Gloeocapsopsis sp. IPPAS B-1203: one gene and its partners. The protein of the gene in region 2 binds, or shares a complex with, the protein of the main gene of each other region. Links are inferred from orthologs where the notes say so. Each region holds a gene or a part of one and is shown on either strand. Other genes may lie near its edges.

Region 1 (3,096 bases), on a different replicon or contig from region 2:
TCTCAAGTATGTCTTATCCTAACGAGTTCAGCTTAAAATAACCATAGGAATCTCTGGGCATTCTAATTACGTTGCATACTACTAGTTCACTATTGTTTATACAGATTACTGTATGCAACTAACTTACACATCGTATAATTGTGGCACAAATCTAGCGCCGACCTTCATAGAGCGGGAGTCATAATGACTCCCACACAGATTTATGAACGCTCGACCTTATCTTTTTGACTAATAAAAATCAACCCAACAGTTGCCGGAACGACAACGATTAACAGTCCTGCAAGCAAACTGTAAAAGAAATTCATTAAAGAGGGTGTCATAGATTCGCAACCTTTTTGCACACTTCGATCTTAATTTTAATCTTCTGTTACACCGTTGAGAAGCTTGTCTAATAATGTTTTGAATTTACACTTCGATAAATAACAAGCAGAAATAGCCCAGGATACCCAAAAGTCTTCTATGAGCTACAGGTATTTTTATCCGCACTATTCATAAGCCTCTCTACAGTTAAAATAGAATAAAGTCATGAAAAGTTTACAAAAATTAAAATATCAATTGCTGTATGTGAAGAATCTATAGTTTAGAAGTTAGGAGCACTTAAACTCCTTCACTCCTATTTCTGTTTTCCAAATTCTTGGTCACTTTTCTAGTTGTTTCACCGTTAACCTGATATGAGCGCTGTTACTCTTACTAGCTGGACTCTGGGTCTGATCTTTGGATTAATGATCTTGTTGTTTCTCTTTCGCATCGTTTTGACCTGGTATCCCCAAATTGAACTTAAACGTCCGTTTAATGTAATTACTATAACGACCGAACCATTTTTAGCTCCTTTGCGCAAGCTAATACCACCTATTGGTGGAGTCGATATTACTCCTGTTATTTGGCTGGGTGTTTTCAGCTTGTTGAGAGAATTGCTTTTAGGTCAGCAAGGGCTACTGACAATGGCTTCTCGCTTGCAATAAGGGAATGGTGAGTGGTTAGTTGCTAGAGTTTTTCTTTGGAAACATAACGTGTTCAACAAAGTTTGTAAAAACTTCACCTTGAAGAAATTCTGGTGTTTCTAGAATCCTTTGGTGAAAGTTAATTGTTGTTGGTAAGCCAGTCAGTGCGCACTCGCGTAGAGCGCGTTTCATCCGCTTGATAGCGCTAGGGCGATCGGGACCCCAAACGATTAATTTGGCAATTAACGAGTCGTAGTAGGGAGGAATCTGATAATCTGTGTAAACGTGGGAATCCATACGTACGCCTGGTCCACCTGGTGGTAAATAGCCGCTAATGCGACCAGGAGAAGGACGAAAATCGTGATCTGGATCTTCAGCGTTAATCCGACATTCGATCGCATGACCGCGTAGTACTACTTGATCCTGAGTCAGCTGAAGTTTTTCGCCTTGAGCAATGCGAATTTGCTCAGCAACTAAGTCAAGTCCAGTAATCATTTCTGTGACTGGATGCTCAACTTGAATCCGCGTGTTCATTTCCATAAAGTAGAACTCGCCGTTAGGGGCAAGTAAAAACTCAACAGTACCCGCACCGACATAATCAATTGATTTGGCTGCCTTAACAGCGGCTTCTCCCATTTTTTCGCGGAGTGCTGGGTTCAGTGCTGGGCTTGGTGCTTCTTCCAACAATTTTTGATGACGACGTTGAATGGAACAATCACGTTCGCCGAGGTGAATCACATTACCGTAGCTATCTGCAAAAATTTGAAATTCAATATGACGAGGGCGTTCAATAAATTTTTCAAGATACAGTCCAGGATTACCAAAGGCAGCTTCCGCTTCGCCTTGAGCCGCTAAAAAGAATTTAGTGATTTCGTTGTCGTCGCGGACAAGGCGCATTCCACGTCCGCCACCACCTGCTGTAGCTTTGACGATGACAGGATAACCAATTTTACGAGCGATCGCTTGTGCTTCAAGTTCATCTTTGAGCAACCCATCGCTACCAGGAACAGTTGGTACACCGGCTCGAATCATCGTTTCTTTGGCGGTTGATTTATCACCCATAGCGCGAATTGCTTCGGGTGATGGACCAATAAAAGTAATTTGATGATCGGCACAAATTTCTGCAAATCGGGCATTCTCAGCTAAGAAGCCATAACCAGGATGTATTGCGGTAGCATTACGTGTTAAAGCTGCAGCAATAATACGGGGAATATTAAGATAACTTTTGCTCCCTGGAGCTTCACCAATACACACTGCTTCATCCGCAAGTTGGACATGAAGAGAATCACGGTCAACCGTTGAATGAACTGCAACAGTAGCAATTCCCATCTCCTCACAAGCACGGATAATCCTGAGGGCAATTTCTCCCCGATTGGCGATTAGTATTTTAGAAAAATGCATTTGCCAGCAAATATACCAACAGCTAGAGTAAATGCTTTCGCTAACTCCTAGAACATTTCTACAGCGCTACGCGATCGCGTAGCTTCAGCATACAGTAAATATAGGACGAAATTGCGCTGAATCTGCTACTATCTATAATTAGTCACAAGCGGATGTGGTGGAACTGGTAGACACGCACGTTTGAGGGGCGTGTGGCTTACGCCTTGCGAGTTCGAGTCTCGCCATCCGCATTTTATCAAGAAGGGGTGAGGAGCGAGGATTTAGGAGTAAGGGGGAACAGTAAAATATCCCTCACTCCTCGCTCCTCTTTAATTGTCCAGAGAGCCAATTGAGGTAAGTGCTAGAACCAGCAATAATAGGAAGTACAATCACTTCTGGAACTTCGTAAGAATGCAGCTCCTGAATCTTTGCTTCTAAAGCCGGAAATTGACTTAAATCTGTTTTAATAATTAACTGCCACTCTGGTTCTTGACAAAGTTCTCCTTGCCAAGTGTAAATTGACGAAACTGGGACGATACTGACACAAGCAGCCAACTGAGATTTAACTAAAGAAGTGGCGATCGCTTCTGCCTCTTGCTGCGAACCAGTACTGACCAATACCACACTGTATTGAGTTACATCAAAAGTACTGCTCATAATTGAGTTTATTCCAATTATTAGAACTTTATATTAATTGTCCTTGAACCTTTTTACGCAGATCAATACTACTGGGTCGTCTAGCGATGTTTTAAAGCTGTTGCTTTTTTGATGTTTA
Region 2 (3,021 bases):
CATCAAAATAACGTCACGTTCAGCATCTGGTATCACCACAGCGAAAACTTCATGTTAGCTCTGTCTCACGATGAAGTTGTACATGGCAAGAGCAATATAATTGGCAAAATGCCAGGCGATCGCTGGCAGAAGTTCGCAAACGTGCGCTGTTTGTTTGCTTACATGTTTGCCCATCCTGGTAAGAAAACGCTGTTTATGGGGATGGAGTTTGGACAGTGGAGCGAGTGGAATGTTTGGGGCGATTTAGAGTGGCACTTATTGCAGTATGAGCCGCACCAACAGCTAAAGCGATTTATGAAAGACCTCAACCAGCTTTACTGCACGGAATCTGCTTTACATACGCAAGATTTTGGACAAGCAGGATTTGAATGGATTGACTGTAGTGACAACCGCCATAGTGTGGTTTCATTCATTCGTCGCGGCAAAGAACCGGAAGATTTTGTTATTGCTGTTTGCAATTTCACCCCTCAGCCACATTCGCATTACCGCATTGGTGTTCCTGAATTTGGATTTTATACAGAAATCTTTAATAGTGATGCTCGTGAATATGGTGGTAGCAATATGGGTAATCTAGGTGGTAAATGGTCTGAGGAATGGTCTTACCACAATCACCCTTACTCAATTGACTTGTGTCTACCACCTTTGGGTGTACTTATTTTGAAACTCGATCAAGAGAAAACAGCAGAAGCTTTAAAGAGGTAGGAGCAAAAAATGCGTGGCGAATAAATTTGTAACTAAACAAACGTAGACGCGTAGCGGCTTCCCGCAGGATAGTTCACCTCCGTGGACTTAATAACAAGTGAATAAAACTTTTATTTTAGTGTGCGGAGGCACACTTTGTTTTGATAGCCCCGACTTCAGTCGGAAGGCGTCTGTGATTCATGCAAGATAATTTAGCGATCAGTTGTAATGACACACAAGGTTAGTCTGAAATTCTACTTTTCAATCGCTGTTAAGCAAAGAAATAGAATTGACTCATCATGTGTTAGTGCAACTAATCGCTAAGCCTAGCTTTTCATCCCTCTATAGTCGATTATTTGCCAGGATCAGCAATAGTGGAAGATAAAGCGATCGCTTCTAATTGCAATAGCTGGTGGTGGGTAGGAGTCACAGGTTGGTGTAGGCTAATGAGTTGAGCTAGCGTTTTTTTCAGTTGAGTTCTGGGCACAATCGCATCAACAAAGCCATGCTGCAATAAATCTTCTGCGGTTTGAAACTCTTCTGGTAACTTTTCGCGTAACGTTTGTTCAATAACGCGGCGTCCTGCAAAACCAATTGTTGCTTTGGGTTCAGCTAAGATGATATCTCCTAACATCGCAAAGCTAGCAGTGACTCCACCTGTTGTGGGATTAGTCAAAACCGGAATGTACAAAAGTTGAGCTTCGCGATGGCATTCTAACGCAGCCGAAATTTTTGCCATCTGCATCAGGCTCAGCATTCCTTCTTGCATTCTGGCTCCACCAGACGCACAGACAATAATTACGGGATAGCGCTTTTGGGTGGCGCGTTCAATTAAGCGCGTAATTTTTTCGCCAACGACAGAACCCATACTACCGCCCATAAACCGGAAGTCCATCACTCCCAAAGCGACAGGCTGTTTTTCAAGTTGTCCGAAACCTGTTTGCACAGCATCGATTAACCCAGTTTTTTCCTGAGTTTCGCGGATGCGATCGCTATAAGCTTTGCGATCGCGAAATTGTAACGGGTCGGTAGGACTGAGAGACTCATCGAGTGGTTGCCAGGTATTCGTGTCAATCAGCTGTCGGATGCGTTCATTGCTGTCTACCCGTACATGATATCCGCACTCTGGGCAGACCATTTGATTAGCTCTCAAGTCTTTGGTATATGCCAAGACTCCACAAGCCACACATTTACTCCACAACCCATCAGCAATGTCACGCTCTTGGCGTTCCTGGCTAATAGGACCAGATTTTCGCCGATTTGCAAACCAATCAAACAGAGACATTAAACTGTGCCATATTTTGTAGTAGCAATCTTTATCTTAATCAAGTCGGTAGTCGCTTGGAAATAAAATCATCCAATTTTGCATTTTAGATTGTAGAGATTTTATTAAAAAATGGCGCTTGAAGTTTATAGCTAACGTTCCCGTTTACCCTTAGCAGATTGAACAATTTGATGCACTCACTATGTATAAATTTGCTTCAGCCTCGGAGGACGAACCCATCGTGTTTGGTTCTGCTCGTCCTGGATATTGCAACGAGCAAGTGAAAGAGTGGATTGAATTTATGCAGCACCAAGACATAAAGCGTGTCTGCTGTTTGCTTCCTGAATCTCAACTCACTCGCTATTCCCATCTGCTTGATGTTTACCGACAGACATTCGGAATCGACCAAGTTTGTTGGACACCGATCGAGGATTTTCACTTTGCCGACGCTGAAATTCTGATCCGCCAAATTCTACCATTCTTAGCTGCCGCCAATCAGAATCATGAGAAAGTTGTTGTTCATTGCTCTGGCGGCGTTGGGCGTACGGGGCATGTTTTAGCAGCTTGGCTTGTGGCTGGACGAGGATTCTCCAACAAAGCCGCGATCGCAACCGTTAAACAAACTGGAAAAAACCCTTATGAAGCAGTCGTCGCTGCCCCTTTTAAGGGTCGCAATCCTTGGAAAGTTGCTGCGGAACTGAATATGTTGCTGGATGAGTGTAATCGATTTAGAGGGAAGTTAACTTGATGCCGAGCACTATATAGATACATTTCAACTACCGCTACAACCCAAAGCGCAAGCGACAGAACTAGCAAAGAGCAAGATCTAATAATGCTGTTTGCTTGAGTGCAGCAGCAATTTTAATCGCTAGGCTGTATATCGCTGTCCTCAGTTTCGATTGGACTAAGCAAGAGTAACGCAGCCCACCGATCTTGGGCATGGACTTGCACAGCAGCTGGGCTACCACTACCAAAATAAGAAGTGATACCTAAATCAACTATCCGCGCTGGAATATCGTGAGCCGTTAGTAGTTGACACATCAACTCAGCTTCCCAGCGCTTGCTTGTGGTTCTTA
Region 3 (3,113 bases), 100 kb from region 2 along the record:
TCGTTTATTGAAACAGCTACAGCTTTAATGCAGTCACAGTGTTCATCCTTGACCCCATACCATCCACTTTGAATTTGAATTGTTCGTTGTTCTCCTTACACCACAACTATCCTAATTTTCTGGAGGGTTTTCCCCATGACACAAGAAAGAGCTAAACGTGTTCCTACTGGTGTAATTGCTAGTGTCATAATCGGCGTTTTAGCAGCAGGCGGAACTGGCGCTTGGTGGGCGTTTCGTTCAGCGCAAACTCCCAATTCACAGCAGGCGATTACAACACCCAACTCACCAGCAACAAATCCATCTGTTCAGCCTGGTATCAATCAAACTGCACAAGTTTATTGGTTGAGAGACACAGGAACAAGTCTAGAAGTTGTGCCAAGTGCATTTACCGTTAATAGTGATGAGCCTAATGTAGTAGTCCAGACCGCATTTGAACAACTCTTGGCAGGACCAACAAACAATTCTGTTAGTAGCACAATTCCCCAAGGAACCAAGCTACGTAACGTTAGAGTTCAAAACGATGGGGTACACGTCGATTTGTCTTCAGAGTTTACAAGTGGCGGTGGTAGCGCTTCTATGAGCGGTCGCCTAGCGCAAGTCGTTTACACCGCAACAACCATAGATCCGAATGCTCAAGTGTGGATCGACGTAGAAGGTCAAAAATTAGAGTATCTGGGTGGTGAAGGCGTCATGTTAAATCAACCTCTTACTAGACAAAGCTTCAAAGAGAATTTTCAACTCTAAATTACACTCAAGTAAGTCAACTGAATTAATTCTGGGATAGCTGCTAGCAAGCGTGGGCAGGCAAGATGGCTACCCCACATCTAAATTTAAATTTATAATACTAATCAGGTGACTAACTCCCTCAACTATTGCGAACTAGTATGAGGCTTTTCAATGCAAAAGCTTAATTTGTAAAGATTTTCAAAGAAATACTTAGTACATCTGGCAAATAATTGTTCTATTGCCAACTACTACCGATTGCGGTTTAACACTTGAAATGAATTAGCTTGTTGTTGAATGCGAGTGGCAAGGCGATTGTAGACTACATTGCACAATTCAAAGATTGTATCGTCTTCTACTCGGTAATAAGCAGAGGTTCCACAACTACGGCGGCTGAGGATTCCAGCTTGCCACATAATTTTTAAATGTTTAGAAACATTGGCTTGACTTGTTTGTGTTGCTTCTACCAATTCTTGCACGCATTTTTCACCGTCACTCAGCAAATGCAGTAGACGCAGGCGCATCGGTTCACTGAGAAGGCTGAAGTAATCAGCTACTTGTTGCACAACTTCTGGCGGCACAGGCTTCGCTGACTTCATCAAAATTAACCTGAAGGAACTGCTAAATTTTAGCAATAATCACTCAATTAGCAATAGAGCGCCCAATTAATCTGGGTTGAGACGCAGTAAAGGCTGTCCGTATTCAACCGGCTCGCCATTTTGCACTAAGATTTCTACTACTTGTCCAGAAACTTCAGTTTCAATTTCATTCATAAGCTTCATTGCCTCAATAATGCAGACAGTTTGACCACTTCTAACGCGATCGCCAACTTCCACAAATGAAGGTTCACCAGGAGCAGGAGAACGATAAAATGTTCCCACCATTGGAGACACCACTTCAACTAATTTCTGATCCTTTGCTGCAGGTGTAGAAGCTTGTCCAGCCACAAATCCACTTGAGGTAGTTTCTGCCCCTCGTGATGGAGTATCTAATCCATTGACTGCCGTGGTAGATGTTGGCGGCGTAGTCGGCGTTGATTCTAAACCTACTACGCCACTTGGTATTGCACCAAGCAGTGATGCATTGCTCATACCAACAGCCTTACGTACCGTTAGTTCAAAATCGTCGCTTTTGAGAGTTAGTTCCGCAATATCTGTTTGAGCGATTGTTAGCAGAAGTTGCCGGAGTTCATTAAAATCAAGTGGCACAGTGTATCTGACCCCATTTACGAGCTTTAAGCTATTCGCTGCGAGCAGTACGTGTTGCTCGTTGTTTATTCCCGACCTAAATAAGTATCGTTACGCGTATCAATTCGGATGCGTTCGCCTTGAGAGATAAACAAAGGCACCATCACCGTTGCACCTGTTTCTAGTGTTGCTGGTTTAGTACCGCCAGTAGCAGTGTCTCCCCGTACTCCTGGATCAGTTTGGACAATTTCTAAAGTGACAGAATTAGGTAATTCTACTTCAAGTACCTGATCGCCCCAACGAACGACATTGACTTCCATGCCATCTTTTATGTACTTGACGCGATCGCCAATTTGATTAGCACTTAATCTGCTTTCTTCATATGTTTCCATATCCATAAAAACGAATTCATCACCGTCTTTATAGGTATGCTGCATCGTGCTTTTTTCTAAATTGGCTTGGGGTACTGTTTCCCCAGCACGGAAGGTTCGCTCTACAACGCTGCCACTTTGAACATTCTTTAGCTTGGTTCGGACAAAGGCAGATCCTTTTCCTGGTTTGACGTGAAGAAATTCCACTACTCGCCAAACAGACCCATCTAACACAATCGTGACACCAGGTCGAAAATCATTACTAGAAATCATGAAGCAATGTGTATATTTGCGCAAGACAATCGGCATTTCATTGTACCTCTACAACGTGGTGCTATAGAAGGGGTTAAATAAAGTATGGAGGAAAATAAAGCTGGGAGGCTAGGAGTTATGAGGGGTGAGGGGTGAGCTATGAAAATTTTTTTAATAAATGCCTCCGGCACCTTTGGAAAGCGAACAATTCAAAACGTGCTAAGGCACCGCTACGCTAACAAAACTCAAAACTAATCACTCGTCCCTTTTATAAAATTTGAATTCTGAAGTGAACTACACTATGGCAAGATTATGAATGAGTTGATACCCAGTCAATTGCAACTATCAGGCAGACAAGCAATGGGTGAAAGGTTGCAACACATCCTTAATAGCCTAATTGCCTAACTTATACCCATGCCGCATTTGAGCTATCTCATGACAAATTTGAACTGCTGGTGGAAAAAAATTCTCACCGTACTATTGCTGGTCGCGATGTTTTTTGGAACAAGTGTTGTCTGGTGGACTTCCCCCAGCAATGCGGCGTTGCCAGCTGGAAATGCCATTACTGATGGTAAAGCTT

Evidence for each region. The genes of interacting proteins can lie anywhere in the genome.
Region 1: the proteins of accD (region 2) and accC are in contact, whole or in part, in a solved structure (PDB 8UXZ), measured with the Escherichia coli proteins. The link is inferred for Gloeocapsopsis sp. IPPAS B-1203 from one-to-one orthologs.
Region 3: the proteins of accD (region 2) and accB are in contact, whole or in part, in a solved structure (PDB 8UXZ), measured with the Escherichia coli proteins. The link is inferred for Gloeocapsopsis sp. IPPAS B-1203 from one-to-one orthologs.

What each region holds. Positions count from the first base shown.
Region 1 is NZ_PEIG01000006.1:94,647-97,742, reverse strand. What follows is about bases 161-3,096. They hold accC (acetyl-CoA carboxylase biotin carboxylase subunit), read right to left. Parts: upstream 2,343-3,096; coding sequence 978-2,342; downstream 161-977. Other genes in these bases: CSQ79_RS12240 (flavin monoamine oxidase family protein), read right to left, coding at 3,059-3,096; cutA (divalent-cation tolerance protein CutA), read right to left, coding at 2,634-2,978; CSQ79_RS12260 (YggT family protein), read left to right, coding at 672-962; psbX (photosystem II reaction center X protein), read right to left, coding at 201-320. UniProt on the Escherichia coli protein: This protein is a component of the acetyl coenzyme A carboxylase complex; first, biotin carboxylase catalyzes the carboxylation of the carrier protein and then the transcarboxylase transfers the carboxyl group to form malonyl-CoA.
Region 2 is NZ_PEIG01000010.1:224,342-227,362, forward strand. Bases 1-2,861 are described here. They hold accD (acetyl-CoA carboxylase, carboxyltransferase subunit beta), read right to left. Parts: upstream 1,967-2,861; coding sequence 1,034-1,966; downstream 1-1,033. Other genes in these bases: glgB (1,4-alpha-glucan branching enzyme), read left to right, coding at 1-702; CSQ79_RS18450 (protein-tyrosine phosphatase family protein), read left to right, coding at 2,148-2,693; CSQ79_RS18455 (putative signal transducing protein), read right to left, coding at 2,807-2,861. Outside these bases: more of CSQ79_RS18455, read right to left, coding at 2,862-3,021.
Region 3 is NZ_PEIG01000010.1:124,348-127,460, reverse strand. The notes cover bases 161-3,113. They hold accB (acetyl-CoA carboxylase biotin carboxyl carrier protein), read right to left. Parts: upstream 1,932-3,113; coding sequence 1,389-1,931; downstream 161-1,388. Other genes in these bases: CSQ79_RS18010 (peptidylprolyl isomerase), read left to right, coding at 2,969-3,113; efp (elongation factor P), read right to left, coding at 1,997-2,554; CSQ79_RS18025 (ArsR/SmtB family transcription factor), read right to left, coding at 975-1,322; CSQ79_RS18030 (GerMN domain-containing protein), read left to right, coding at 161-744. Also shown: CSQ79_RS18035 (LmeA family phospholipid-binding protein), read left to right, coding at 1-28; more of CSQ79_RS18030, read left to right, coding at 136-160. UniProt on the Escherichia coli protein: This protein is a component of the acetyl coenzyme A carboxylase complex; first, biotin carboxylase catalyzes the carboxylation of the carrier protein and then the transcarboxylase transfers the carboxyl group to form malonyl-CoA.